DNA from 3 places in the Methylophilus luteus genome. Region 1 is predicted to be linked to each of the others. Evidence: predicted binding sites of a transcription regulator. Region 1 holds the regulator's gene; each other region holds the start of a gene.
The links. Region 1 encodes FliA, which starts transcription of late flagellar genes. Its sites were predicted from a motif close to CTAAAGTTNNCNNAAANNNTGCCGATANNA; they were not measured.
Positions count from the first base shown of each region.

Region 2: a site for FliA is predicted at 3,959-3,988, ahead of flgK (flagellar hook-associated protein FlgK). Genes of this name have one in related genera too.
Region 3: a site for FliA is predicted at 1,419-1,448, ahead of flgM (flagellar biosynthesis anti-sigma factor FlgM). Genes of this name have one in related genera too.

Region 1 is NZ_JBHTKB010000001.1:832,543-843,099, reverse strand. Features, by position in the region: gene ACFQ1Z_RS03760 (sensor domain-containing protein) at 1-2,054, shown strand, start outside; gene ACFQ1Z_RS03755 (flagellar motor protein MotB) at 2,055-2,969, opposite strand; gene ACFQ1Z_RS03750 (flagellar motor protein) at 2,969-3,721, opposite strand; gene ACFQ1Z_RS03745 (RNA polymerase sigma factor FliA) at 3,721-4,458, opposite strand; gene ACFQ1Z_RS03740 (MinD/ParA family ATP-binding protein) at 4,475-5,278, opposite strand; gene flhF (flagellar biosynthesis protein FlhF) at 5,271-6,674, opposite strand; gene flhA (flagellar biosynthesis protein FlhA) at 6,676-8,763, opposite strand; gene flhB (flagellar biosynthesis protein FlhB) at 8,790-9,962, opposite strand.
Region 2 is NZ_JBHTKB010000001.1:511,212-519,333, forward strand. Features, by position in the region: gene fliR (flagellar biosynthetic protein FliR) at 1-309, shown strand, start outside; gene ACFQ1Z_RS02215 (PEP-CTERM sorting domain-containing protein) at 585-1,178, shown strand; gene flgL (flagellar hook-associated protein FlgL) at 1,269-2,189, opposite strand; gene flgK (flagellar hook-associated protein FlgK) at 2,211-3,890, opposite strand; gene flgJ (flagellar assembly peptidoglycan hydrolase FlgJ) at 4,202-5,263, opposite strand; gene ACFQ1Z_RS02235 (flagellar basal body P-ring protein FlgI) at 5,275-6,408, opposite strand; gene ACFQ1Z_RS02240 (flagellar basal body L-ring protein FlgH) at 6,420-7,085, opposite strand; gene flgG (flagellar basal-body rod protein FlgG) at 7,126-7,908, opposite strand; gene flgF (flagellar basal-body rod protein FlgF) at 7,962-8,122, opposite strand, start outside.
Region 3 is NZ_JBHTKB010000001.1:522,428-532,984, forward strand. Features, by position in the region: gene flgB (flagellar basal body rod protein FlgB) at 1-369, opposite strand, end outside; gene flgA (flagellar basal body P-ring formation chaperone FlgA) at 589-1,356, shown strand; gene flgM (flagellar biosynthesis anti-sigma factor FlgM) at 1,510-1,827, shown strand; gene ACFQ1Z_RS02285 (flagella synthesis protein FlgN) at 1,832-2,314, shown strand; gene ACFQ1Z_RS02290 (ATP-binding cassette domain-containing protein) at 2,431-4,341, opposite strand; gene ACFQ1Z_RS02295 (polysaccharide biosynthesis protein) at 4,633-6,552, opposite strand; gene ACFQ1Z_RS02300 (sugar transferase) at 6,574-7,146, opposite strand; gene ACFQ1Z_RS02305 (NAD-dependent epimerase/dehydratase family protein) at 7,149-8,024, opposite strand; gene ACFQ1Z_RS02310 (glycosyltransferase family 2 protein) at 8,024-8,782, opposite strand; gene ACFQ1Z_RS02315 (glycosyltransferase) at 8,788-9,627, opposite strand; gene ACFQ1Z_RS02320 (FkbM family methyltransferase) at 9,624-10,376, opposite strand; gene ACFQ1Z_RS02325 (hypothetical protein) at 10,377-10,557, opposite strand, start outside.

The DNA of each region.
Region 1 (10,557 bases):
GGCATTACCTGCCCGCCATCACGCATGCGCCGCTGCAGGGCATGCTCTCCCAGCCTTTGCCTGGCATCAGCCAGCGCAGCATACAACTCGCCGTGCAAGACCCGCACAACCGCTGGCTGGAATGCAGCACCCACGAATTTAGCGACACTGCAGGCAGGCCACGCTCTTTAGTGCTGGTGCGTGAGATCACGCGTGAGCGCCAGGCTGTGCAGGCGACACAACAGCAACAATCGCGTGCGCTGGCCTATGAGCGCTTTCAGTTCTCCATGCTGGAACTGGTACTCAAGGAGCAGGATGCGACGCGGGTGCTGGAAACCATCGCCCGTGATATTGAGGCCATGCATACCGATATGTATTGCGCCATCGTGCTGACGCAGAACCTGGGCAGACTGGTGCAAACGGTGATTGCGCCTACCTTGCCCAAAGCCATGCAGGAAACCCTGCGCCAGTTACAGCTGGAAACCGATAAAGGCTCGCTGGCGACTTCTATCGCCATGAAACAGCGCGTGATCGTTGATGATGTGATGACTAACCCTTACTGGGTGGATCACCGCGAAGCCGCGCTGGCTTCCGGTATCCATGCCGGCTGGGCTGAACCTTTGCTGACGGCCGCAGGTGACATTCTCGGTGCGTTCGCCATTTATTACCGTCAGGCGCAGACGCCGACTGCCAGTGAGCAATCGATGATAGAGCAGGCGGCCAAATTAGTCAGTATCGTGGTCGACCGCCATCTGTCGCAGGACACCATGGAGGCATTGGCCTACCTGGAGCCGGTGACCGGCCTGCCTAACCGCAGAAAAGCGTATGAAGTGTTGCAGCGGGTGCAATTGCAACCGGCCACTGGCCAGCACTGGGGCTTGATCTATCTGGATATAGATCACTTCAAATGGATCAACGAGGCGCACGGCCATGCACTGGGTAATCACTTGTTGCAGCAGGTCGCCCAGCGTCTGCAAAAGGTGGTGGCGCCGCATTTTCTGGCATGCATGGGGGGTGATGAATTCCTTATCCTGCTGTCCGGCCTGGCCAGTGACAGCGAAAAAGCCTTGCAACAGGTGTGGGTGTTGCAGCGCAAACTGCAAAAGATATTTGAACGTGCCTTTAAAGTGGATGGCCAGAAGCTGCAGATCACCTCCAGTATGGGGCTCTCCAGTTTTAATAGCGTAGAAGCGTGCGACACCGACTTTGTCAAAGCGGTAGATATCGCCATGCACAGGGCCAAGCAGGCAGGGCGCAACAGCGTATGTGTCTATGAACCCGGCATGCAGACAGAGATCGCCACCCAGGTGATGCTGGAAGCCGAGTTGCGGCTGGCGATAGAGCAGCAGCAACTGGCTTTGCATTACCAGGTGCAGGTAGACCATACCGGCCGGCCGTTCGGTGCCGAGGCTTTGTTACGCTGGCAGCATCCGCAGCGTGGCTTTATCTCACCGCTGCAGTTTATCCCGGTGGCAGAATCCAGCGGACTCATCATCGATATCGGCATGTGGGTGCTGGACCAGGCATGCGCCCAGATCGCCAAATGGCAGCATGCGCGCAACACCAGCGACCTCAGCCTGTCGGTGAATATCAGTGCCAGGCAGTTCAGGCAGGCCAACTTTATCTCCATGATCAAAGCCTGCATACAGAAACACCAGATCAACCCGAATGCGTTGCGGCTGGAGCTGACCGAGAGCCTGTTGCTGGAGAACGTTGATGACGCCGTCAACATCATGACCGAGCTCAGCCATATCGGCATCCAGTTTTCACTGGATGACTTTGGTACCGGCTATTCCTCACTGCAGTACCTGAAAAAATTACCTTTATACCAGCTCAAGATAGACCGCTCATTCGTCAATGATATCGTCACCGATAGCCATGACCGCACCATAGTACGTACCATCATCGCCATGGCGCAAAGCATGTATCTGAGCGTGATCGCCGAGGGGGTAGAAACGCAGGAGCAAATGGAGTTGTTGCTGAATAATGGCTGCCGTCGCTACCAGGGTTATCTGTTTGGCAAACCCATGCCGATAGCGCAGTTTGAAGCCAGCCTGGCCCAGGCGTTGCAGTGATCAGTCCAGGCCAGCACCTTTAGTACCGCTGGTGCCGGCAGCTGGTGCCAGCGTCGCCGACGGCGTGTCTTGCACTTCTGGCGCTGCCTGCAATGCCTGCTCGGCTTTAGGCAAGATCTCAAGTTGTGTGCTATTGGTGTTGTTGGCGGCCTGTTGCGCATTACTTTCAGCCGTCAGTATGCGGATGATGATGCGGTTATTCACCGATTGCGCCAGATTGTTTTCGCTGCTGGAAGCCGGTTTGGTATCAGCCAGGCCTATCGCCGACAGGCGCTTGCTGCTCACACCGCGTATGCCCAGAATAGCGGCCACACGCGCTGCCTGGGTGGCGGTGGTTTCCCAGCGCCTGGCTTCAGGGTTGGCGTCATCACTATACATATGGCGGTCTATATGGCCTTCAACCTGCACGGTGCGGTATTCATTCTTCAGCTGTTCGCCTATCAGCTTGATCACATAAGGGCCTTGCTCACTCAGCGCAGATTGGTCAGCCTTGAACAGTAAGTCACTGCGCAAGGTGATATCTATGCCGAATTCGCCCTGCAGGATAGCCACTTGCTTTTGATCTATCCAGAGCTCAAGCACATTGGCCAGCTGTTGACCGATGGCGCGCATTTTGTCGAGGTCACGCTGCTTTTTTTCCTGGTATAGATAGTTGAGCGGCAACGGTTTCAGCCTGGCGCTCTGGTTTTGCAGCGAGGAGGGCGTGTCTATGTTCATGCTAGGTGTCTGGCCAGGTTTGCCCTGAAAAGCGGTGACCACCGAACTCGACAATGCCTGGTATTTATTCAGGTTGATGCTGGAAGTGGCATACATGACCACAAAAAACGCGAACAGCAACGTGATGAAGTCGGCATAGGAAATCAGCCACCGGTCGTGGCTGTCATCGTCATCGTCGTGGATCTTGCGCCGGTACATCACGACTCCCTGAGGCGCAAATAGGCTTCCAGGCGTTCGCTGACCAGTTTCGGGTTATCGCCTCTGGCAATAGACACCCAGGCATTCAGCAGCATCTCGCGGCGCGAGAGCTCGTGCTGTATATGGCCCTTGAGTTTGTTGGCGATAGGCAGGAACACCAGGTTGGCCAGCGCGACACCATAAATGGTCGCCACGAAAGCCACGGCGATGCCGCTACCGATCTTGGCCGGGTCTGACAGGTTTTCCATAACATGGATCAGGCCGAGCACGGCACCTATGATGCCCACGGTAGGCGCATAGCCACCGGCCGCAGACCAGATCTTGGCTGCATCACGTTCCTGCACTTCAAAATAATACATATCGATGGCGCAGACTTCGCGTATGCGGTCAGCTGGCGTGCCATCCACTAATAGCTGCAGGCCTTTGCGCACAAATGGGTCTTGCTCGCGCTTGATCTGGCTTTCCAGCGATAACACGCTTTCTTTACGCGCTTGCTGGCTCCACTGGTTGATACGCTGCGCCAGTTTGTGCCTGTCATCTTCAGGCAGCACAAAAACCCAGCGCAGCATGCGCAGGCCTTTGATAAATGATTTGAGTTCGCTTTGCAGCAGCACGGCACCGATAGTGCCCAGCATCACCACCATAAAGGCGGCCGGTTGCAGCAGCGACTTAAGGTGTCCGCCTTCCAGGGTCTGTCCCAGCACCAGGCCGGCGAGCGCGATCAGTAGCCCTGCCAGGCTGCCCCAATCCATTACGACACTCCGGTCCAGGATTTATCACGCATAGAAGCACGCAAGCGGGCCACGGCCTGGCTATGCAGCTGGCATACGCGTGATTCAGACACATTCATGATGGCGCCTATCTCTTTCAGGTTCAGTTCCTGTTCGTAGTAAAGGCCCATCAGCATTTTTTCGCGTTCCGGCAAATGGTCTATCGAGTCTATCAATGCCTCGCGGAAATCACTTTCCAGCAGAGATTTGACCGGGTCATTGCTGTCATCGTCGACAAAGCGGTCCAGGAAGTGTTCGCCACCGCCTTCATCATCGTGAAAATCTTCGTAGTAGATCAACTGGTGACCCTGACAGTCACTCAACACATCGTAGTAGTCTTCAAGACTGAAGTTCATGTGTTTGGCGATTTCGGATTCGGTAGGTGGGCGGCCTAGTTTTTGTTCCAGTTGCTGTACCGCTACCTCGATATCGCGCATATTCTTGCGGATACCGCGTGGCAGCCAGTCGGCGCCGCGTAACTCGTCCAGCATGGCACCACGCACACGTTGCGAGGCATAGGTCTCGAACTGTGCGCCATGCGTGTCTTCATAACGCTGGATCGCATCCATCAGGCCTATCATGCCAGCCTGCACCAGGTCATCAACTTCCACGCAGGAAGGCAATTTGGATTTCAGCTGGTAGGCCATTCTCTTGACCAGGCCGCTATGCTGCTTGAGCATCTGGTCGGTATTGTTGGTTTTGCCTTTAGCGGTATACATGTTTTCCCTCTTTACTCTAGGCAGCAGCCAGTGACGACGTCGTTAAACGTTGTTGTTCCAGACTTCTGGCAACGGCTTTAAATGCCATTGCAGACTGTGTTGCCGGAGTTGGCTCCGCTGCCAGACGGTTTTTCAAACCGGTGGCTGGCTGGGCCTTTTGCATGGATTTGCTCTCCGGGATAGCGCCGAGAAAACCCAGGGAGATGCCCAGGAACTGCTGGCAGACCTGGTTCAGGCGCATGAAATACTGCTGGCCTTGTTCATGCGTGGCATCTGTGACTACCACGCTCAAAGGCAGCTGGCCATGCTGCTGGCAAATACGCTTGATGGAGGTATATGCCGATTTGATCGCTTCATCATGGCGTTCCATCTGCAGCACCAGGCTATGCTGGGCCATCACGGGCAAGACTAAGCTCTGGTCACTGGTGTCTAATAATGCTTCTATCATCACGGTATCGTAGTCATACGCAAGTTGCTTCACTATACCGTCGAGCTCGCTTTTTAAATCGGCGGATAAAGGCGAGGTTAATGCGTCAGTTTCTGTCAGGCTGGCCAGATCATAGCCTTGCGGGTGTTTGACCACGGCGCGGCTCAGGTTGCTTTTGCGCATGGCTACTGCCTGCAATGTGCATTTGGTCATGGGCCGCTGCTGGGCCTGTATCAGCAACACGCGCTTGCCTGGGGTGGCCATGCTGGCCGCCAGCTGGCTCAACCAGCTGTCAGCAGGCTGGCCATTGGCCGCCATCACACTGATCATGCGTGCAGATGATCTGGCCATGATACGGCGCAGGCCATCGGCCTGGTCATGGTAATTAAACATGGTGCTGCTCTCCCTGCGCCTGCATCATGCTCGAGATCACCAGTGGCAACTCTTCATCCAGGTATTGGTAGGGCAGGCTGGCCTGGTGTGGGGTTAACACTCTTTCAACCAGGGCGTGTTTATTCGCCACTTCTATATCTTCCGGCACGCGTTGGCCGCCGGTGGTGTAGTACAGGCGCATGCGCTCACGGATCAATACATCCAGCACATTGCCTATGGCTGCGGCTTCGTCCAGTTTGGTGACTATGCAACCGGCGATATCATGTTTTTTGTAGCTGCGCATCACATCGGTCAGGGTTTCACCGGTTGAAGTCGCATTCAGGCACAACAGTTTCTGTATAGGCGTTTCAGCGCGGCTCAGCATGGAGAGCTGCTCGGTCACTGCCTGGTCACGCTGACTGACACCGACAGTGTCTATCAGTATCATGTGTTTGCCTTTGAGCTCGTTGAGCGCGATCTTCAGGTCTTCTTCATCTTTCACCGCGTGTACCATCACGCCCAGGATCTTGCCGTAGATACGCAATTGCTCGTAACCGCCGATACGGTAGCTGTCTGTGGTGATCAGGCCTAGGTTCTGGGTGCCGTGTTTCATCACATAACGGGCTGCCAGTTTGGCCGTGGTGGTCGTTTTGCCGACACCGGTAGGGCCAACTAGCGCATACACACCGCCTTTATCCAGCAATGCATCTTCATCATCCAGCGTATGCAGGTTGCGGCTGATGACTTCTTTAGCCCAAATAGGTGCCTTCTGCACATCGATATGCTGCGGCATTTTTTCAGCGATCTGGCGTGACAGGGCGGCGCTGAAGCTGGCAGAGAGCAGGGTGCTCAATACTTTAGATTTGGCCGGGCTGTGCTGCAGATGATGCTGCCAGGTCATGGCGCTCATCTGCGTTTCAAAGTTGCTGCGCATATGACGCATTTCCTGCATCATGGTCAGCATTTTTTCTTCCAGCGTCTGCGTGGCGACCTGGTAGGCCTGCTCCTGCTGCTCGCTGTGCTGTTTGAACAAGTCCATCATCGCGTGGTCATTGTTCGTCGTTTCTTCTACCGCTGGTGCAGCGACCGCCGGTTTTGCCGCTGGCGCCGGCGCAGCCATGCGCGGCTGAGCCTTGGCGGCTGGCATTGCTTGCGCTGCGGACTGGCTGTTGACACCAGACTGACCGTTGACACCGGCTTGACCGTTCACATAGTCGAGCAGGCTGCGGGCATCACTCTGCGGCTCCTGCGGTTGTTTGTTATCGGAGTTGGCGATATCAGTTTCAAGCATGGCCATGATCTCGGTGCCACCATTGACGCTGCGATTGGCAACGATAATGGCATCTTCACCTAAGGCCTGTTTCACCTGAGCCAATGCTTCACGTGCATTCTTGCCAAAAAATCTTCTGATATTCATGTTATTGCGCTCCGATTAAGCTGGTCACTCGTATTGATTTGTTGTCTGGCAACTCGTCGTGCGACAGCACTCTGAGATGCGGGACGGTCCTTCTTAAAAACCTTGATAAAGCCTGGCGTAGCGGGGCGGCAACCAGTAATACCGGTGTCAGTCCCATCTGCTCCTGTTGTCTGGCAGCGACTTCTGTCTGTTGCGACAGTTTCTCAGCGATGCCAGGTTCAATCACGCTTTGTGCGGATTGGTTGTTCTGTAATGCCTGCAACAGCAAACGCTCCAGCTGGCCATCCAGCGTCATGGCGGTCACTTCGTCACTGTACGGGAACAAGTCCTGTACGATGGCGCGACCCAGTTTGACACGTACCATGGCAGTCAGGTCATTTGCATCCTGGCTATATTGCGCATGGTCGGCCAGGGTTTCCAGTATGGTGCGCATATCGCGTATGTGCACACCTTCGTTCAACAAGTTCTGTAATACTTTCTGCAGCGCTGACAGGCTGATCAGTTTAGGCACGATCTCTTCTATCAGCTTGCTGGATTCTTTACCCAGGTGGTCCAGCAGTTGCTGTACTTCCTGGCGGCCCAGCAATTCACCGGCATTCAGTGAGATCACATGGTTGAGGTGGGTGGCGATCACCGTGCCCGCATCCACCACCGTATAACCCAGGCTTTGTGCATACTCTTTACGCTCTGATTCTATCCAAACTGCTGGCAATCCAAATGCAGGATCAGTGGTTTTAGTACCATCCAGTTCGCCGGTTACCGCACCCGGGTCTATGGCCAGCATCTGGTTAAAGTTGGATTCACCACTGGCCATCTCTACACCTTTCATGGTGATGCGATAGGCATTCGGCTTTAATGTCAGGTTGTCGCGGATATGTACAGTCGGTGCCAGAAAGCCTATTTCCTGGGCGAATTTCTTGCGTATGCCTTTAATGCGTTTCAACAGTTCGCCGCCTTGTGCCTTGTCCACCAAGGGGATCAGTCTGTAGCCGACTTCCAGGCCTACGGTGTCTACCGGCAATACATCGTTCCAGGTCGCTTCTTCTGCTTCGCTGGCAGGTGCCAGTTTGTCTTCTGGTTGCGGTGTCAGCATGGCTTGCAGCGCGGCTTTCTCCTGCTTTTTCTTCACTGAATAAGCCATACCACCCAGCATGGCACCCAGTGCCAGGAAAGCCAGGTGTGGCATGCCAGGAATAAGGCCGATAGTGCCTACGATGCCGGCAGTCACGCTCAGTACGCGTGGGTTCTCAAACAGCTGGCTGATCAACTGGCCACCGATGTCTTCGTTGTTGGCCACGCGTGAAACCACCACACCGGCCGCGACAGAGATCACCAGTGAAGGGATCTGCGCCACCAGGCCATCACCGATCGCCAGCAGAGTGTAGTTTTTAACCGCATCGGCAAAGCTCAGATCATGTTGCACCATGCCCACGATCAGGCCGCCGACGATATTGATGATGATGACCAAAATGCCGGCGATCGCATCACCACGCACATACTTACTGGCACCGTCCATGGCGCCGTAGAATTCGGATTCCTGGCTGACTTCCTTACGGCGGCGGCGGGCTTCATCTTCCGCGATCAGGCCGGCGTTGAGGTCGGCATCGATCGCCATTTGTTTCCCAGGCATCGCATCCAGGGTGAAACGTGCGCCCACTTCAGCGATACGGCCAGCACCTTTGGTGATCACGGTAAAGTTGATGATAGTCAGGATCACAAACACCACGATACCCACGGCATAGTTACCGCCAATCAAAAAGTGGCCAAAAGCTTCAATCACTTTACCAGCCGCGTCCGGGCCGGCATGGCCTTCAGTCAGTACCACGCGGGTAGAAGCCACGTTGAGTGCCAGGCGCAGCATGGTAGTCATCAGCAACACGGTAGGAAAGGCGATAAAGTCCAGCGCCTTGGTGGTTTGCAGGCCTATGATCAGCACCAGGATAGACAGGGCGATATTAAAGGTGAAAAACACATCGAGCACGATGGCTGGCAGCGGCAAGATCATCATCGCCAGCAGCATTACAACAATGAGTGGTGCGGCGATTGCGCGACCGTCCAGTTTTCCCATCATTTGTTGCCAGTTGTTCATCTATAAGCTCCTTAAACCTGCTCTGATCACTCTATATCTGTTGCTGAAGGCGGTGTCGCCACCAGTGCATGCGGGTCCAGCGCATCTGGCACCGGTACATTGGCAGGCACAGGCGGACGCACGCCACCATGCTGTTTGAATACACGCAGCTGGAATACATAAGCCAGTATCTCGGCCACCGCTGCATATAAGGCTTGTGGTATTTCACGTTCCAGTTCGGTATGCGCATATAAGGCACGCGCCAGTTTGGGTGACTCCATGGTCATCACATTGTGCTCTGCTGCGATCTCCCTGATCTTGAGGGCGATCGCATCCATGCCTTTGGCGACCACTATTGGGGCGCCGCTTTCACCTTCTTTATAGCGTATGGCCACTGCATAGTGGGTAGGGTTGGTGATCACCACATCGGCAGTCGGAATATTGCTCATCATCCTGCGGCGTGCCATTTCGCGTTGTTGCTGACGGATACGGCCTTTGACTTCCGGGCTGCCTTCCGCCTCTTTCGCTTCGTCTTTCAGTTCCTGCTTGGTCATCTTATGCTTTTGCGCATATTGATAAAGCTGGTAGGGCACATCGATCACCGCAATCAGCACCAGGGCAGAAGCAATGGTCAGAAAGCCGGTCACCATATAATCATTAATGGCATTGATGCCGGATTCCAGCGGCATTTCAGACAAGCCCAGCATAGGCTGCAAATCTTTTTTTACGATGGTGTAGCCTACAGACGCCACCAGTATGGTCTTGGCCAGTGATTTCACCAGCTCAACCAAAGAGTTCTTGGAGAACAGGTTGCTCAATCCTTTAATAGGATTCAACTTGCCAAAATTAGGCACCAGCGATTTCTGTGACATCACCCAGCCACCGACCAGGATAGGTGAAGCTACTGCCACTGCCACAATGATCACCGCCAGCGGCAGAAAAGCCCACATCACTTGCTCTATCACTTTGAGCAGGTGGACCAGCAGCAGTTCCGGCTCGAACGCCATGGCCTGGTCAAAGCGCAGGCCCTGTCTTAATACATCTTTCAGTGCCTCACCCATAGGGCGGCCCAGCATCATGATGGCCATGCCACTGGTGAACAAGACGGCACAGGCGGCCAGTTCACGAGAGCGGGGGATATCGCCGTCTTCGCGTGCCTTCTCCAATCGCTTGGGGGACGCGTCCTCGGTTTTCTCCATATCGCTGTCATCAGCTGCCATATCACTCACTTGTCGGGGTTCAGGAACACAACAGGCGTTGCGTCGTACATGAGTGATTATTCAGCAGGAAAGCGGTTTTTTATAGTTGGAATAAAGGCACTAATAGACCGCAATCTAATAGTTATGAATTGAATTTTGTTAATAAGTGCAAATTTATAAAATATTAATCATTAAAAAACAATGACTTATAAAATAAATGAATTATTTTCAAACAAAACCCTAAAGTTTTAGTGAAGCCCGCCGTAAACGAGTTATGACTAAAAGTGCCCGTGAACCGGATCTGATGACGCCCATGCAGCAAAAAAATGGCTGTTAACGGAATACAACGGGAAAACTTTAATTATTTTTTGAATTGAAAGGGGCAGGCAACTGCGAGAATAACCATATATTTATTACAGTTAAACATTAAATAAATATCATAACTATATGTTTTATATAGTTGTGTGTTGTGCCATGCCGGGTTTTGTAAGACAAACACCTACATGGCTGTTTTCGTCCGTCTTACAAAATTAACCGACAAACCCTGATTGTTGGCATCCATGAATGCGCGCAAAGTACGCCTAACGCAAATGCGTACTTAAATTGAACCGCAAAT
Region 2 (8,122 bases), 320 kb from region 1:
TTTGAAACCATGCCCATCCTGCTCGAACACTGGCAACTGAACAGTCAGGTGATCGCCGAACTCGGCGGCCATATCTTTTCGCAGGGCCTGTTATTGTCATTGCCGGTGGTGGCCAGCTTGCTGATCACCAACATGGCGCTGGGCATACTGACCAAAGCCGCCCCGCAGTTCAATATCTTTGGTATCGGTTTCCCGATCACCATCTCGGTCGGCCTGGTGATGACTTTGCTCAGCCTGCCGTCACTGGTCAGCCCAGTCAACCGCTGGCTCATAGATGCACAGCAACTGATGCTGCAAGTGATACGCTGACGCGGCTGCCGCCGCTGTCACAAACACGCTTTCTCAGCATTCCCCAAGTCATTGTTTCAGCAGGGTTTTATCTGCCATGATAGTGACGTCGCTGCTAGTCAATACGGGTACTAGCTAATCCATATAATGTGTGTCAATATACTCGTCTGCCAGGCATTAGTCCGTTTCGGCAATCGCTCAGTTAATAATGGGGCACCTGTCAGAGTTGCCAGCGATGCACTTTCAATATCAACACGCTGGTACTTCACTATGAAGCACTTTTTCGGGGAGATGTGATGAAAGTTCTTTCAAGCATGATATTGGCTGCCTCTATCAATGCCATAGGCATTGGTTCTGCGTCAGCTGCAGTGGTTTTTTCCGATGATTTTGAGTCTTACAGTGCAGCAATACCTTCCGCAAGTAGTTTTGGTGGTTGGAATGTCACAGGTGGTACAGTGGATATCATAGGGGATACTCCTTATGATTTTTTTCCTAGCAACGGTAAATACATCGATCTGGACGGCTCTAACTCTAGTCCTGGTCTTTTGTCTACCAATGCTATTTTTGCAGCGGGCACCTATGTCATCAAGTTTGATCTCGCCGGCAGTCAAAGAGGCGATTCAAATACTGTGACCGTGAACTTTGGTGGCCAGTCATGGCAATATACCTTGGCAAGTACTGCCGTGTTCCAGCAGTTTTCTCAAACAGTTTCCTTTTTATCACCGACTAATACAGCGCTATCGTTTCAAAATGGTGGCGGTGATAACATAGGGGCTTTGCTGGATAACGTGCTTGTGACCTCAGTACCAGAACCAAGTACTTATGGCATGATATTTGGCGGCCTGATCATGGTTGCCGGCATGGTAGCCAGGAAATCCAGAAACGCTTGAGTCGTATGACTAGCAGCAAACAAAAAAGACCCGCAAGGGTCTTTTTTGTTTTGGGCTACTCGTTTATTTGAGGCTGGGCATAAATTGCTGTTAAATAAAGGCGAACAGCGAAAGCTGCGAGGTCTGCACATATGACTTTTGTGCCGCTTCCAGTATGGTACTGCGCTTGGACAGATCTGACAGTGCTTCGGTGTAATCCAGGTCTTGCAGTTTGGAGATGGAAGCAGTGTATTGCAGGTCCATGTCGCTGCCGGTCACATCGAGGGTGTCTATCTCATTCAGTTTGCTGCCCAGGTCTGCACGTACATTCAATACCTGGTCAAGCACGCCCTGCACCTTGGTGATGGTGTCTGCCAGCCCGTCACTAAAGGTTTTCTGGGTGGTGGCGTCGGTGATAGGGGTCTTTAACAGGGTGATCATGTCTTTCAGGTTGGCAAACAGGTCGTTGCCGTTGGCCTGGAACAGCTCACTGCCGCTATAAGTGATAGGCATCTGGCGTTGTACATCGACTTGCAGCGCGCGTTTTGCGGTGTCACCCTGAAAATCCATGTCACCGGTCCCGGTATTCAACACGAATGGCACGGTGTCGGTCTTGTGACCGGAATACATATAATTGCCCTGTGCGTCTTTGGTATTCGCCAGGCCGATCAGGCTATCCAGGCGGCCTTGCAGCTCACTGGCGATATTCTGGCGTTGCTGGTCGCTATAGGCACCATTACCGGCAGCGACTAAAGAAGCCTGCGCGTCCAGGATCACGTTGGTGATGCTGGTCATATTGGTTTCGTAGGTTTCCAGCGTTGTTTTAGCCACATTGCGCGTGGCAGCATAGGTGTTATTCAGGTTCTGCGAGTTGGTCAGTTCGAGAATACGCGCGGCGGCGACCGGGTCATCTGCCGGAGTGCGCACTTTTTTGCCCGAAGAGATCTGCTCGTTGAGTTTGCTGAGGTCGTTCTGCAGATCCATCAGGCGGTTAGTGCCGGTCTGGTAAATGGTATTGGTGCTGATTCTCATGATTCACTATCCTTCACAATGTTACTGGCCAAGCTGCAACAGCACATCAAACAACTGGCTGGCGATCTGCATCATTTTGCCAGCGGCCTGGTAGGCTTGCTGGTAGCGCAACAGGTTGGCGGCTTCTTCATCAATGTTGACGCCGGATTCAGACTGCATGGCGCTGGTAGCGCCTTCAAGCGCAGACGCATCTGCCTTGCTGGTGACCATCATCTCGTTGGTTTTGGTACCGACTGCGCTGACCATCAGCGCAAACGCCTGCGCATAAGAGCGGTTGGCATTGCTGCCTAGCAGACGCACGCTGGCGGCATCCTGCAATTTGGCCAGGCGCAGACCATTAGTATTGTCACCGGCACCTTTAAAGGCGACCACGTTGCCATTGCTATCTACGCGTTCGGCCAGTGCCAGTTTTTCAACATCATCAAAAGCCAGAGTGATCTTGCTCGCCGCACCCTGGGTAGGGCGTATCATGTACTCGTCACCTTCAGCCGGGGTAGTGGTGTTGACATTGAATTCAATGCCATCGACAGTCACCGGCAAGGTCGCGCTGCTGGTCACCACTTTATCGCTATTGCGGATGATATTGTACTGACCACCGGTATATTTCAGCGTGTAGTCGCTACTGGTCAATTGCTGCGATTGCCCCGGCACAAAAGTCGCGGTGGCCAGCTTGGATTTATCCACGTTATTGGTGCTGCTGGTGGTTTGCGGTTGCGGGATGTTGAACATCGCCACCCCGGCAGTGCCGTTCAGGTCGTAACCATTTTGCTGCATCTCGTTAAACTGTGTCGCCAGCGTGATCGCCAGCTGGCCGATCTGGTTCTGTACCGTATCCAGCGTTTCGTTCCTGAAAGCCAGGATACCGCCCAGTGCACCACCAGCCAGCGTGGAGCTGTCTATGATCTTGGGTGTGCTTTTATCGCCATAAGCGATCTCAAGACGGTTGGGCGAGGTGTAGCTCGATTGCGCATACAGCGGATAGGTATCATCACCCACCACCAGCGGCATGCCGTTGCCTATGAATACATCGTAATTGCCATTGCTCTGCTTGACCACGGTAGTTTTGACCTGCTCGCTGAGCTTGGTCAGCAACAGGTCGCGCTGGTCCATGAGGTCGTTAGGCGGGTTGCCGGTGGTACTCATGGCCTTGTCTATCACCAGGTTCAGTTGCGAGATCTGAGTCGCATAGCTGTTGATGGTGTTCACACTGGCTGAAACCTGTGTATTCAGGCTTTGGCGGATATCATCGAGCCGGTTGTTGACCGCTGAAAAACGGTTCAGCAGCGAGTTAGCTGAGGACAGCACCGTTTGCCGCGTAGCGACATCAGTCGGGTTGGCGGCTGCCGCACTGACCGCACTGAAGAACTTGGTCATGACCGGGCTTAAACCGGCATTCGAGTCGGACAGCAAGCCGTTGATCTCGTTGATGCTGTTGTAATAAGCGCTACTGGCACTGCTGGTAGAAGTAGTATTCAGTAATTGTTTGGCCAGCGTGTCGTTATAGACGCGGTTGATACCGGTGATGTCGGTGCCCTGGCCGACAAAACCGTAGCCAAAGTTCTGCGCTTGTGACGCCGCCTGCACGATCACCTGCCGCGTATAACCCGGGGTGGACGCGTTAGCAATGTTGTGCCCGGTGGTGGAGATGCCGATCTGGGCTGCATTTAAAGCACTTTTGCCGATATTTAATATGTTGGACATACTTGAAAGCCCTCATGTGCCTACGTCCTGCAGAACGGTAGACACCAATGTAAAGTTACAATTAATAAGCCTAACGGCAGTTTTTTCTAATTCTTTAGGAAGCACGGAATAAATGTCTGCGCGAGCGAATTGCTGCGTTACACGCTACTCGTAGCCTCGCCGTATACTCATACTGTGGTTACGGCCGCTACGCTTAACATCGCTACGCGAGTTAGCCTGCACCGCAACACTTCGTTAGTTGTCTCGGCTCCTGCGTTGCGTGCGCCTTGCACTTCATCTCGCTCGCTCAATTATTCCGTGCTTCCTTCATACTAACTTTGCAGATTCTTGAGCACCTGGGTCAGTTTCTTGCCGTATTGCGGGTCAGTGGCGTAGCCTGCACGTTGCAGTGCATGGGCATACGCACTGGCATCGTGGGTATTGTTCATGGCTTGTTCATAGCGCGGATTCTGCGAGATCAGTTTGGCATAATCTTTAAAGGCGTCGCTGTAACTGTCATAGGCACGGAATTTCTCCACCCGTGTCTCCTTGACGCCATTGACATATTCGGTGGTGACGCTATTGGCGACTTTACCTTTCCAGCTGGCATCGGCCTTGATACCGAACAGGTTATGGCTGTTTTGGCCGGTGCTGGTCTTGATCTCGTGTTTACCCCAGCCGCTTTCCAGTGCTGCCTGGCCTACCATGAATTTAGCCGGGATACCTGAACCGCTGCTGGCCGCTTGCGCATGCGGCAACATGCGTTGTATGAATTGCTGGGTCTTGTTGGCGACTTCACGCATGGCGGTGGTCAGCGGTGCTTGCGGTACCACCAGGTTCTGCACGTTCTGTTGTGCTTCTTCTATCAGGGGTGGTAATTCCTGTATGCCACGCGCCCAGGCGGTATCGTCATCTGTCTTGCTGGTGTCCGGCGTGGTGGCGTCCCATTGCTGGTAGGCTTCGCGTATCTTCTGTGCCGCCTGCATCAGTACCGCTTTGCCTGAAGAAGGGTTGCTCGAAGACAGGCCATTCACCAGGTTGTTTTTAGAGTCATGCAGTTGTGTCTTGCTCTTGTCAGCCTCTTCAGCCGGTTTGGGGCTGAACTTGCTCAATTGCCTGACCAGTACTTCGGTCAGGCCCATGCCTTTCTGGCTGAGTTGGGTGGTCAGCTGCTGGTCCAGCATGCCCATGAACATCTTGCTTTGTTCGTTATCGGTGATGCCATCCTGCGGTACGGTGTCGCGCATGCTTTTCAGCATCATGTTCATCAGCACGCCTTCAAACTGGCGCGCGACGGCGCGTATGGCTTCAGGTGAATCGCTCTTCGCGTTCTTCAGGCCGTTTAGCGCGCTGCCATCTATGGCCAGGCTGTTAGGGTCGACACGTGGTTGCATGGCGGACTCGTTTAGATGACCTCTAGCTCGGCGTTCAGCGCACCTGCGGCTTTCATCGCCTGCAATATCGCCAGCAAGTCTTGCGGCGTAGTGCCTATCGAATTCAACGCTTTCACCACGTCTGCCAGGTTGGCACCATTGTTCAACTTGAGTACTTTGCCTGGTTCCTTGTTGATATTGATCTCGGAAATAGCCGTGGAGACGGTCTGGCCATTGGAGAATGGGCCAGGCTGTGAAATCACCGGTGAAGTATTCACCACCACAGACAGGTTGCCATGCGAAACAGCGCAGCTATCCAGCGTCACTGCCTTGTTCATCACCACCGAACCGGTACGTGCATTCATGATGATCTTGGCCGGTGTTGCCGCCAGTGACACGTTGATGGTTTCGAGGTTGGCCAGAAAAGAGACACGGCTCATGGTTTCCGGTGGACGCACCTGGATCACGCGGCCGCTTTCAGCCTGCGCAGTCATAGGGCCGAATTTCTTGTTGATGGCTTCTACCACATTATTGGCAGTGGAGAAGTCACTATCTTTCAGTTCGAGTTTGACCAGGTCCTGATTCAGCAAGGTATTAGGCAGGGCACGTTCAACCGTGGCACCATCTGAAATACGGCCTACACTCAGGTGATTGATCTGTGCCGAGCTGCCATTGGCTGCAGCACCGACGCCGCCTACCACCAGGTTGCCCTGGCCCATGGCATAAATCTGTCCATCAGCACCTTTGAGCGGTGTCATCAGCAAAGTGCCGCCACGCAGGCTCTTGGCGTTACCCATGGATGAAACCGTCACATCCAGCGTCTGCCCAGGCTGGGCGAAGGCGGGCAGGGAGCTGGTCACCATCACGGCAGCCACGTTTTTCAATTGCAGGTTGGTGCCAGGCGGCAAGGTGATACCCATCTGGTTCATCATGCTGATGATACTTTGCACGGTGAAGGGTGTTTGCGTGGTCATGTCACCGGTGCCATCCAGGCCAACGACCAGACCGTAACCGATCAGCTGGTTGGCGCGTACGCCCTGGATATTGCTGATGTCCTTGATGCGTTCTGCGTGCGCCACAGGCGTGGCCAATACCAGGCTGCTAGCCAGCAGCAGGCTGAGCAGGCGCTTGGCAGTACGGGTGTATGTGTTAAACAGGCTAGGCATGTTCAACTCTCCTATAACGGGATCATGCTAAGAAAAAAGCGGGCAAAGATGGAGAAAGCCTCGGCAGCATCCAGTTTGCTGGCGGACCTATACTCGACACGCGTATCTGCCACTTTGGTAGAAAGCACTTCGTTGCCGAGAGTGATGGTGTCCGGGTTAACTACACCGGAGAACCTGACATACTCGGTGGCTTTATCAAAGCCGATCTGTTTTTCGCCGCTGATGACCAGGTAACCGTTAGGTAATACGTCGACCACGGTGGCGGTGACAGAACCACTGAAGTTGTTGCTGGCATCGGCACTGGCTTTGTCTTTGAACGACAGGCCAGAGGTGGCGTTAAAGGCTGATTTTGGTACGTTATGACCAAACAGGCCGGTGATAGAAGCGCCGACTGAACCATCCTTGCTCTGACCGTTGTCAGAAGCCTTGTTAGCGGTGGTGTTCTCGGTGATGCGTACTGTCACGATATCACCGACATAACGTGGTCTGCGGTCTTCAAACAAAGGGCGATAACCGGCAGTATTGAAAATGGCGCCTTCGGTGCGTGCATCGGGTCGTGCCAGCGTGGTGCGTGGGGTTTCCGGTTTTTGCACGATGGTGGAAGGCGTGACTGCGCACCCACCCAGCAGGGAGAGTGCCAGTAAAAACAATACGCTGATAATCGATCTGGGTATCATGGTGCTCGTCTTTAAAAGAGTAATAGCCTTCAAACAAAGATTACATTTGTGACAGTTTTTGCAGCATCTGGTCCGAGGTGGTGATGGCCTTGCTGTTGATCTCGTAAGCACGCTGGGTCTGTATCATGCTCACCAGTTCTTCGACCACATTCACGTTGGATGTTTCCAGGTAGTTCTGTTGCAGCAAGCCTGCGCCGTTAGAGCCAGGGGTGTTGGTGTTAGGGTTGCCCGAAGCGGTGGTCTCTACATAGAGGTTCTCACCTTTAGACTGCAAGCCGGTCGGGTTGATAAAAGTCGCCAGCTGGATCTGACCGATCTGGGTCGAAGCAGTGGAGTCCGCTGTGGTGATAGAAACCACGCCATCACGGCCTATGGACAATGTTTGCGCATTGGCAGGGATAGTGATGGAAGGTTGCACCGGAAAGCCGCTGGAAGTCACCAGCTGGCCCTGGCTATCCATCTGGAAAGAGCCATCGCGCGTATAGGCAGTGCTGCCATCCGGCATCAGAATCTGGAAGAAACCATTACCCTGGATAGCCACATCTTTGCTGTTATCCGTCTGTTGCAGGTTACCCTGGGTAAAGATACGCTCTGTTGCCACCGGTTTTACGCCGGTACCCAGTTGCAGGCCGCTGGGTAACTGGGTCTGCTGTGAGGACTGCGCACCCGGCTGGCGGATGTTCTGGTAGAGCAGGTCTTCAAATACAGCGCGTGATTTCTTGAAGCCACTGGTGCTGACGTTGGCCAGGTTATGTGAGATCACGTCCATTTGCGTTTGTTGCGCATCCAGACCGGTTTTTGAAATCCATAATGAACGTATCATTGTTTGCTCCTTGAGGGGTCACCCATTTTCATACCTGAATAGTAATACAGGCATTAGCCATTCAAACTGAAGAGTTGATCGGCTTTTCCGGCGTTGTTTTGCGCGTTTTCCAGCATCTTCATTTGCATTTCAAAACCACGTGCCAGGCTGATCATATTGACCATGGTTTCCACTACGTTGACATTGCTGCTTTCCAGCGCGCCACCGGCAACTG
Region 3 (10,557 bases), 310 kb from region 1:
TTCATAACGGATGCCGTTATCTACATAGGCATTACGTTCTACGTCCATATCTACCGTGTTGCCATCTACCGAGCCCTGCAGCACAGAGCGGAACAGCACGTCGCTGGAAGACAGGTTGCCATTGCCGCCAGCCGCACCCATATGGCCGTTGCTGGTCTGTTGTAACAGGCCGGCCGGCTGCTGCGCAGGCTGGCCGCCTGTGCTCTGCTGCAATGCCGCCTGCATGGTAGATTTAAAGTCTATGTCGCGTGCCTTGTATTGCGGTGTATCGGCGTTGGCGATGTTAGAAGCAAGCAGTTCCTGACGCTGATTGCGCACGCGCAGGGCCGTCTGGTGAAAACTCAGCGCAGCATCCAGTTTGTTGATCATCGTCTTTTCCTTTCCCCGGGTGTTCCCGAAAAAAACTCTTAAAGTTTTGCCATCTGCCGTCGTTAACCCTGATAAGCGGGCCTGCTTTCACGCACACATGACTTTTACTAGCTGTGCTAAGTGTACGCGGCGAAGACAATAATGATTGTTGGATTAAGAGGGGGAAATAGCCTCTATTTCATGAATGACTTACGCCCGTGATGCGTAGAATGTGTCTCCATGAAACCTCGTCTGCCTAACATTCTTGCTGCAGTGGTCCCTGGCCTGATCTGGCTGTTTGTCAGTGATGCCCAGGCTGCTGAGCGTCTGCCCAACAATGCAGTTGCGACTAACCAGCGCGTGGTGGCTACGGCTGCCAGCGATATGCAGTCGCGTGTCTACCAGACGGTGATGCAGTATGTGCAAGGCCAGACCCAGGGTTATCCGGGTAAAGTGAATATTGAGATCCAGCCGCTGGATAACCGCATCCGCATTGCGGAATGTGAGTTGATGGAAGCGTTTACCGTGCAGGGTGCACGCCTGTGGGGCAAGACCCATATCGGTGTGCGCTGTCTGCAGTCTGCCAGCAAGCCATGGACTTTATATGTGCAGGCTGATGTGCAGGTATGGGGCGAATTCGCCGTCACCGGCTTACCGGTCAGCCAGGGTTCACCCGTGCAGGCTTCAGATGTGGTGATGCAGACCGGTGACCTGACCAAACTACCGTCAGGGATCATTACCGACCTGTCTATGCTGGAAGGTAAAAAAGCTTCATTGAATATGCCATTGGGCACTGTATTAAGACCTGAGCTGCTGAAAGCGATGCCGGTGATCATGCAGGGGCAGATGGTGCAGTTAAACAGCCGTGGTGAAGGATTCGTCATCTCGGCAGATGGCACCGCCATGCAAACAGCCAATGTCGGCCAGGTGGTAGATGTGAAAGTCAGCAGTGGCCAGGTGATCAAAGGTGTGGCGCAGGCTTCCGGAAAAGTCGATGTGCGTTTTTAGATCGTTTGAGAGCCAAAAAATGCTTAGTGATCATAAACTTGAGATAAAAAGTATATTAAGCACTAAAGTTCGCTTAAACTATGTCGTTAGTACTGTTAACAATTGAGGGTTTAGACACCCTTACATCCAGACAAACAGAGACAGAGGTTCGGCATGAATATTTCAGACTCCATTAAGAAACTTGGTACCGTGGATAAACCGGTACTGGATAAAAGCAGCAACAGCAAAAGCAGTGAAAAAACAACGGGCACAGCGGGCAGCGCATCGTCAGATAATGTGACTTTGTCAGCGGCTTCGGTACAGTTGCAATCACTGGAAGCCGGTCTGGCTAACGGTGAAGTCTTTGACACCAATAAGGTGGAAGAGATCAAAGCGGCCATCGCACGTGGTGATTTTTCTGTAGACACTGCCAAAGTGGCGGATGGTTTGCTGCAAACCGTCAAAGATTTGATACAACCGAATAAAGGATGACCTTATGAGTAATGCAAATCGCAGTTCAGTTCCGGCCATTAGTTTTGAAGCCGATGCCACGCTGGTGGCCGAGTTGATACAGGATTTGCATAACGAGCAGACGGCACTGGTCTCTGCTGACCTGGATACCATAGAACAGATGGTAGACAAGCGGGTAGAGCTGCTGCAAGCCTTGGGTGAGGCCGCAAATGTGCGCTATGCCGCGCTGGCAGCTGCAGGCTTTGAGGCGAATGAAAACGGTATGTCCAAATGGCTGGAGCTACGTTCCAGCCCTGTCATGGATGATGCTTGGATCAAATTTCAGAAACAATTGGCACAAGCCAAAGAGCTTAACCGCCTGAACGGCGTGCTGATCAACAAGCATTTTCAGCGCAACCAGGAAAAACTGGATGTATTGCAGGGTAATACCAGCAACAGCACACAAATGTATGGCAAAAATGGCCAGTCACGCGGTGGCAATAGCTCACGCGCCAGTTTTTCTGTCTAAGCCGCTCTGCGCAGCTACTTATCTATTTAATAAAAAAGCCGAATCTATCTGATTCGGCTTTTTTCATGTGGCTCGCTAAATAAGCTGGGCTACAAATATTCCATGTTGTTGCTGGCTTATTGCTGCTTTTCCAGTGCTTCCCAGCGTTCCAGTTTCTGCAAGATCAATGTTTCAATTTCGCTGAGTCTGTCCTGCAAGGTCTTTGCCTGGGCTGGTGCCTGTTTGTAAATATCGCCTTGCGCCAATTGTGTCTGGATAGACGCTTGTTCCTGTTCCAGCAGTTCTATCTCAGCCGGTAACGACTCCAGTTCACGCTGCTCCTTATAGCTCAGCGTTTTGCGCGCGGCGCTTGCAGCAGGCTGTGATGCTGGTTGTGATGCTGGCGCGGCAGCTGCCTTGGGCGTGGCTGCGGCTTTGCTGCTTTTGTCCTGGCTGAATCTCAGCCAGTCATCGTAGCCACCACCGAATTCGGTTAATTTGCCTTGCCCTTCAAACGCGATCACCTGGGTGACGGTGTTTTCAAGAAACGCGCGGTCATGGCTGACCAGGAACAGGGTGCCAGTGTAATCCTGTAGCAGGTTTTCCAGTAACTCCAGCGTATCAATATCCAGGTCATTGGTCGGTTCATCGAGCACCAGCACGTTGGCCGGGCGGGCAAACAGGCGCGCCAGCAGCAAGCGGTTGCGTTCGCCACCAGAGAGCGATTTGACCGGTGAGCGTGAGCGTTGCGGCGGGAAAAGGAAGTCTTCCAGATAGCTGATCACATGTTTGCGTTCATTTCCGATCTCGACAAAATCTGAACCCGGGCTGATGGTGTCGGCCAGCGTAGCCTCTTCATCTAGCTGCTCACGCATCTGGTCAAAGTAAGCGACATTGACTTTGGTGCCGCGCTGGATATCGCCGCTGTCTGCTTCGATATCGCCCAGGATAAGCTTGAGCAAGGTGGATTTGCCTATGCCGTTGGGCCCCAGCAGGCCTATCTTGTCGCCACGCAAGATACGGGTGCTGAAACCTTTGATCAATGCCTTGTCGCCATATGACTTATAGACTTTATCCAGTTCTGCCACCAGCTTGCCACTACGTTCGCCAGCATCCAGGTTGAGCTTGACATCGCCCTGACGCTCGCGCCTGGCGGCACGGTCCAGGCGTAACGCCTCCAGCCTTCTCACGCGCCCCTCATTACGGGTACGGCGGGCCTTGATGCCCTGGCGTATCCAGACTTCTTCCTGGGCCAGAAATTTATCGAATTTGGCGGCATGGGTCTCTTCAACGGCGAGCAGCTCTTCTTTTTTAACCTGATATTGAGAAAAGTTACCGACAAAGTCGGTCAGATTGCCGCGGTCCAGTTCGGTGATGCGTGTGGCCAGCTTGTCCAGAAAGCGGCGGTCATGGGTAATGAACAACACGCTGCCATTAAACCCGAGTAACAGATCTTCCAGCCACTCTATGGCTTCCAGGTCCAGGTGGTTGGTCGGCTCATCCAGTAGTAATACTTCCGGCTCTGCAACCAGCGCACGCCCCAGCGCTACGCGCTTGCGCCAGCCACCGGAGAGTGTGGAGACGAGGACATCTGCATCCAGCTTGAGGCGGCTGAGCACGGTTTCCACGCGTGATTGCGCCACCCAGCCATTCTGCGCATCCATTTCATGCTGCAGTGCCTGCATCTGTTCCATCAGCACTTCGATATTCGCATCCGGCATGCCCATCTCATGGGTGACCTGATGGTAGTCTATGATGGTTTGCTGCAGGCTGCCCAGGCCTTCTGCCACCGCTTCAAATACGGTGTGCGTATCATCCAGCTCAGGCTCTTGTGGCACATAGACCACGCGCACGCTAGGTGCCCGCCACACGGTGCCCTCATCGAGTTTGATGGTGCCGGCGATGGCTTTCAGCAAGCTGGATTTACCAGCGCCATTGCGCCCGATCAAGCCGACCCGTTCGCCCGGGTCTAACTGAAATGAAGCCTGGGCAAGCAAGGCATGATGACCGAATGCTAGGCTAGCATTATCAAGCGTGATATGAGGCATAAAGGCTGTTGGCGCGGTGGTTGTTGATCGGGGGCTACATTGTAAACGACATCAAACCATAGACTACGTTTAATGCGTAAATAAAAGAATATGACAAGGTCTATACATGACTGCTTATGGATGGCTAGTGTGCTGATCATGCAATCGATAGCGCAACAGCGAAAGGCACGAGTCATGTTTCCAACTGGTGTGCCCTGTGCTCTGGGTGCTTGCAAGCCGTTGAGCGTTGGTCTGCGCTAAGCAGGGTGCCGCCGCAAAGCCGGGCAGGGCGGTTTCAGTGATTAAACGAAATCAGTGTATCTGCTGCGAAGGCGAGGGCAGGCTGTCCAGCGACAAGCTATCGCCACGCAATGAAATGCTGGGTGCCGGGCGGGTATCAGGCTGGTATTCTTCAACCCAGCGTTGCAGATCTTGCTTGAGTTGCGCTTCGGTCTGGTGCGGGCTATTGATCAACCATTCCATCAGATTGGCTAACCAGGTACTGTCAGCGCTACGCGCCTGTGCGATGCGCAGCTTTTCATGGCTGGTCGGCAGTGTATTTTCATCGTCTGCCAGTAGCTCTTCATAAAGCTTTTCGCCGGGACGCAGGCCGGTGAATTCTATTCTGATGTCCTGTTCCTGCAACCCTGATAACTTGATCATGTCGCGGGCCAGATCTATGATTTTGACCGGCGTGCCCATGTCCAGCACGAATACTTCGCCGCCTTTGCCCATAGTCGCGGCTTGCAATACCAGCTGTGCCGCCTCGGGGATGGACATGAAGTAACGCGTGATCTCAGGGTGGGTGATGGTGATGGGGCCGCCATGCGCGATCTGCTCGCGGAATTTGGGGATGACGCTGCCGCTACTGCCCAGCACATTGCCAAAGCGCACCGTAATAAAGCGGGTGATGGATTTTTCCCTGTGCTGCAATCCCTGGCAGATCAGCTCGGCCAGGCGTTTGCTGGCGCCCATGACATTGGTCGGGTTGACGGCTTTGTCGGTAGAAACCAGCACAAAGGTAGGTACCCGCGCTGCCTGGCAGGCGGCAGCGATCTGATAAGTGCCATAAGCATTATTCTGTAACGCTTCCACCACATTAAAATGTTCCATCATGGGCACGTGTTTATAGGCCCCGGCATGCAGTACCACGTCTGGCTGATGGTTCTGCAACACACGCTGGATACGCACACGGTTCTTCACATCGGCAACCACGTATACCAGCTCGGTATCCGTGCACAATTGGCTGAATTCCTGTTGCAGCGTATACAGCGAGTACTCGGAAATATCCAGGCAGATCAGCTGAGAAGGATGAAAACTTAAAATCTGGCGACACAACTCTGAGCCTATGGAACCGGCAGCACCGGATACCAGCACCACTTTGTTCGCCAGCATGCTGCTCAGGCCATGTGTATCCAGTTGCACCACATCGCGCCCCAGCAGGTCTTCGACATCGATCTTGCGGATCTGCGACAAACTGACACGGCCGCTGATCAGGTCTGACATGGCCGGCAAGGTCAGGACTTCCATGCCCTCCACCTGGCGCGCCGCTTCAACCGCCAGCCGGCGTACCTCATGGCGGCTGCCCGGCATGGCGATCATGCAATGCAGGGAAGCATGCCGCGCGGCGATCTGCGGAATGTCCTGCAGGTTGCCTTCAACCTTGGTGTGCATGATCTCACGCCCCACCAGCTTGCCATTCGGGTCTATCATCGCCACCACCCGCCATTCCGGGCTCTTGCTTAACTCCTTGATCAAGTTAAGCGAGCTGTCTTCCACCCCAATCACGATGACAGGCTTGCCTTGCGCAGCAACGTTGTTAAATAAACGTCTTTCTTTCCACGAGCGATAAAGAAAACGACTACCGCCCATCATGATCACCAGCAACATCGGGTGTATGAACAACACTGATCGTGGAATGATGACAGCAGGGTGCGCGATCAAAGCAAAGCTGGCGGTGAGCAGCGCACCAAAGGCGATCGCACGTACGATACGCTTCAGATCCGGCAGGCTGGCAAAGCGCCAAAGGCCGCGGTAGAGACCAAACGTTTTAAAACAGATGCTGTAAGCAATAAAGATGGCTGGCAGGCTTGCTAGAAAAAAACCTATGTACACCGGAGGCACAGCAAAGTTAAAGCGCAATAGAAATGCCACCCACCAGGCCAATGCCAGTGCCAGACCATCATGCAGATAGGCGAGTACAGATAAAAAGCGAGCAGGCAGTTTGAGCATTTAAACGTTTGTTAAGGTCGATCAATGCGTGATGTTATCACGTCTTAACACTTTGAGTATGGTCAGCAGGATGATTTTAAAATCCAGCCACAGTGACTGATGCGCAAGATAATAAGCATCCAGTGTCACTTTGGCCGGGATAGGGATCTCGTCCCTGCCATTTATCTGTGCCCAACCGGTAATACCCGGTTTCAGGGTATGTACATTGTTCTCAGTGCGCAGGCTGATCAGGTCATCCTGATTAAACAGGGCCGGGCGGGGCCCGACTATGGACATATCACCTTTCAGCACACTCCATAACTGCGGCAGTTCATCCAGGCTGGTCTTGCGGATAAAGCTACCGACTGGAGTCAAATATGCATCCGGGTCAGCCTGCTGATTCATCAGGTGGGTGGCGATCTGTGGCGTGCCTATGCGCATGGAACGGAATTTCGGCATCAGGAACAGCTGGTTTTCCCTACCTACACGCTGGCTCCAGTACAAAGCTGGCCCGGCAGAGCTCAGTTTCACCAACAGATAAGTGATGGTAATTAACGGCAGTAACACGACTATTCCGCACAGTGTCAGAAATATATCTAGTAGTCTTTTCAACATGGTTATTCTTTTAATGTCCGTACAATACCTTCATGAAAGCTGATTTTTGGTTGCCACCCTAATAATGTTTTCGCTTTAGTGATATCCACCTGCAGCGAACCCATTAATCGCAACGCCAGGCTGGATTTACCGATCAATTTGAATAGCAGCGTCAGCATTCCAACAGGCAAAGGGATAAGCAGTGAATGTTTTTTGCTGACCTGCCGTATGGTTTTAATCAATGTCGCGGTAGAGACATCTTCGCCATCTGAGATCAGAAAAGTCTGGCCCGCAGCGTGGGGATGCCAACTCGATAAAACAATAAAATCGGCAAGGTTATCCACGCTGATAAAACTTCTTTTGTTGTCCACAGCGGCAAAAGGCATAGGAATAGGCAATAAACACAGTTGGATCAATTGCCTGAAGTTAGCTTTAACCCCAGGGCCGTAAATCAGCGGAGGACGAATGATCACTAGCTCCATCTGGTGTGCTGCACAAAATTCTTTCAGCTTGATTTCTGCTTCTAGCTTGGTCTGGCCGTACTCGTCTAAAGGTGCTGGTAAATCTGTTTCGGTGTAAGGCCGGGCAGATGACTCGCCGTTGACTTTTACAGAACTGATAAATACAAAACGCTTTATCTTGAGGCGGCTTGCCAACTCAGCGACTTTGAGCGTGTAGTCAATATTGACCTCGGCATATGCATGATAAATATCCGCTGCCGTCTCGTGCATCACATGGGCACGTCCCGCTAAATGAATGATACATTCATATGTACCCGGATATGATTCCGGATCAAGTGCTTCGCGTTGTATGGCCTTGAAAACACTGCCATTAGCGGATAAATGCTTAGCTAATGTTTGTCCGACAAAACCACTGGCACCTGTGATCAGCAGTTGCATTATCTGAAAACCGCTCTACGAAAAAACTGTGGGATGCGCGAAAGGATTTTTCTGGCTATAAAAAAAGGGCCTACTTCAAGACGGTGCAGTTTGCATGCACGATAGGCTTCTATATTGCCTTTGATAATTCCCCTGATACTATTGTTGGATGCTCCACCAGCGCGCATTCTTACCCAGATTCTCGGGATATAGACTGATTTTAATTGATTGACCTCCAAAAAACGCATGGTCAATTCAAAGTCTGCCTGACGAGGGAAGTCCAGGTTGAAATTACCCCATTGCTCATACACTTCTCGCCGCACAAAGAAAGTGGGGTGCGCTGGCATCCATCCTTTTTTAAATAGTCCTTGCTCAAACGGCCGTGATTGCCAGTAACGGAGAATCCTATTGGTGTTTTTGGCATAGACATACACCAGGTCGGCATAACAAATATCTACTGATGGGTCAGAAAATACATTCGCTACCTGGCTTAATACGGTGTTATCAATATAAAAATCATCTGCATTGAGTGTGCCGACAATATCACCGGTTGCCATTGCAATGCCTTTATTCATGGCATCGTAAATTCCATTATCCGGTTCGGAGATGAATCTTGTCACACGGGATGCAGCTTTCACCATTGCTACCGTGTCGTCTTTTGACCCGCCGTCCACCACGATGTGCTCTACATCTGGATAGTCCTGACTTGCGATGGAGGTGAGGGTGTCCTGAATGGTCTCGGCACTGTTATAGCAAACCGTTATCACTGAAATTTTCATCTGATTTAAATTCCGGGAATACGGTAAAAGCTGAGGAATGACAGGCTATTATTGAACAGGTAGATCGCATGAGTAAGTTTTTTACCTAAACTATCCATAGTCTCAAGTTTCGCGATCAGTCGGGCGAGTGCTTTCAAATAGCGTGACCTGAAAGAACCGTTTCCAAATTTCAGCTCTTCAAAAGCCGCCAGCTCAAATATCCTTTTTGATTTTACTGACATAGACTTGTTTTCTCCATGCAAGCGATAGCCCGCCACCGGCGTTGAGGATTCCAGCCATTGATATTTAAGATAGGCTTGATAAAAAAACACAACATCAAAGACAAAGTGGTAATTGGATGGCCACTCTTCAGGTTTGTAAACATGTTTCAGCCAGAATGTTGCTGGCTGGATGATGGCGGTTCTATAGCGCATCCAGTGAAAGCCATCCATAGGGTGGTAGCGGTAATTGATCCGTTTTATTTTGCTGCCTTCGGCATCCAGATAGTCGCCGCCATAAGTGAGGACGCTGACTTGCGTATGCTTTTTAAAATCATCCACCACTGTGCTGAAAACATCACTATGCAGGAAACAGTCATCTGCATTAAGAAAGCAAAAAATATCGCCGCTGGCATGTGCAAATGCCCGTTTGATCGCATCCGCCTGGCCAGTATCGGAGCGGCTGACGAATTTGAATCTAGGGTCTGCCTGACAGTAGGCCTCTATGATCTCTACCGAGCCATCGCTAGAGCCACCATCTGCAATGAGGACTTCGATGTCTTGATGTGATTGTGTAGCTAAGCTGTCCAGGCATTGCCTGAGAAAACGCGCATAATTGAAAGAGGGCACTGCAATGCTTATCTTCATTGAGGGTTGTCCAAACGCTTATTTACAAACAGCATGTCTGCTTCAAGGATATGACCGGTCTGTTTATCGCGCAGAAGATCCAGCATTTGTATGCATTCGAACCCATGTTCTCGCAAAGCCAGCATCACTTCGTCAGCATGCGCACCGTTGGTATAAGACGAAGAAAAAGACACTTCTGCGAGCACATAGCGGCAATGGCGCAGAAACTCCGCTGAACCTTTTATCACGGCAAGTTCAAAGCCTTGCACATCCAGTTTTAGAAAGGCAGCCTTTGTTTTTGGCAAGCCTGTATGAAGGGTATCTAAGGTGCTACAGTCTACAATGACCTTATCATAAGATTCATTTTCGTTCTGCTCCTGCCTGTTCAAGAATGAGTTGTTCACAGGGTTGGCATAACGACGTAGCTCCAGGCTGGCCTGTTCTGCCCCTAATGCGACATTGTGCGGCTGGCCAGGAATGGCATATTTGGCAAAATTCTTCTGCAAATGCTCAAAGCTGTCTGGGTCAGGTTCAAAACTGTAAATAGGTAGTTGCGGCCAGACACAATGGGCCATAAAGGCAAATTGACCCTGATTGGCCCCGATATCCCAAATTGAATCAATGCCAGAGATTAATTGCCTGCGTTTCATCACATGCAAATTAGCCAGCAACCCGAATGACACCATTTCCCTATGGCAAAAACGCTTCAGCAGCTTGGAGGGGGCAGCTAACATACCCATGTAGCCAGGTAAGAGATTATCTAAGAACATTTAATTTACCAACTCATTAAGGTAATGCCCACGCAGTTTCTCACTCGAATGCGCCTGCCTGAATTTCTCTACTCCCAACAGCAGTTTTGAATATTCTGCGCTAGCCGGCGAAGGCAGGGACTGAAGCAGCGATTCTATATCGGCGTGATTTGCGGGGGCAATTAATCCGTTACCATATTCA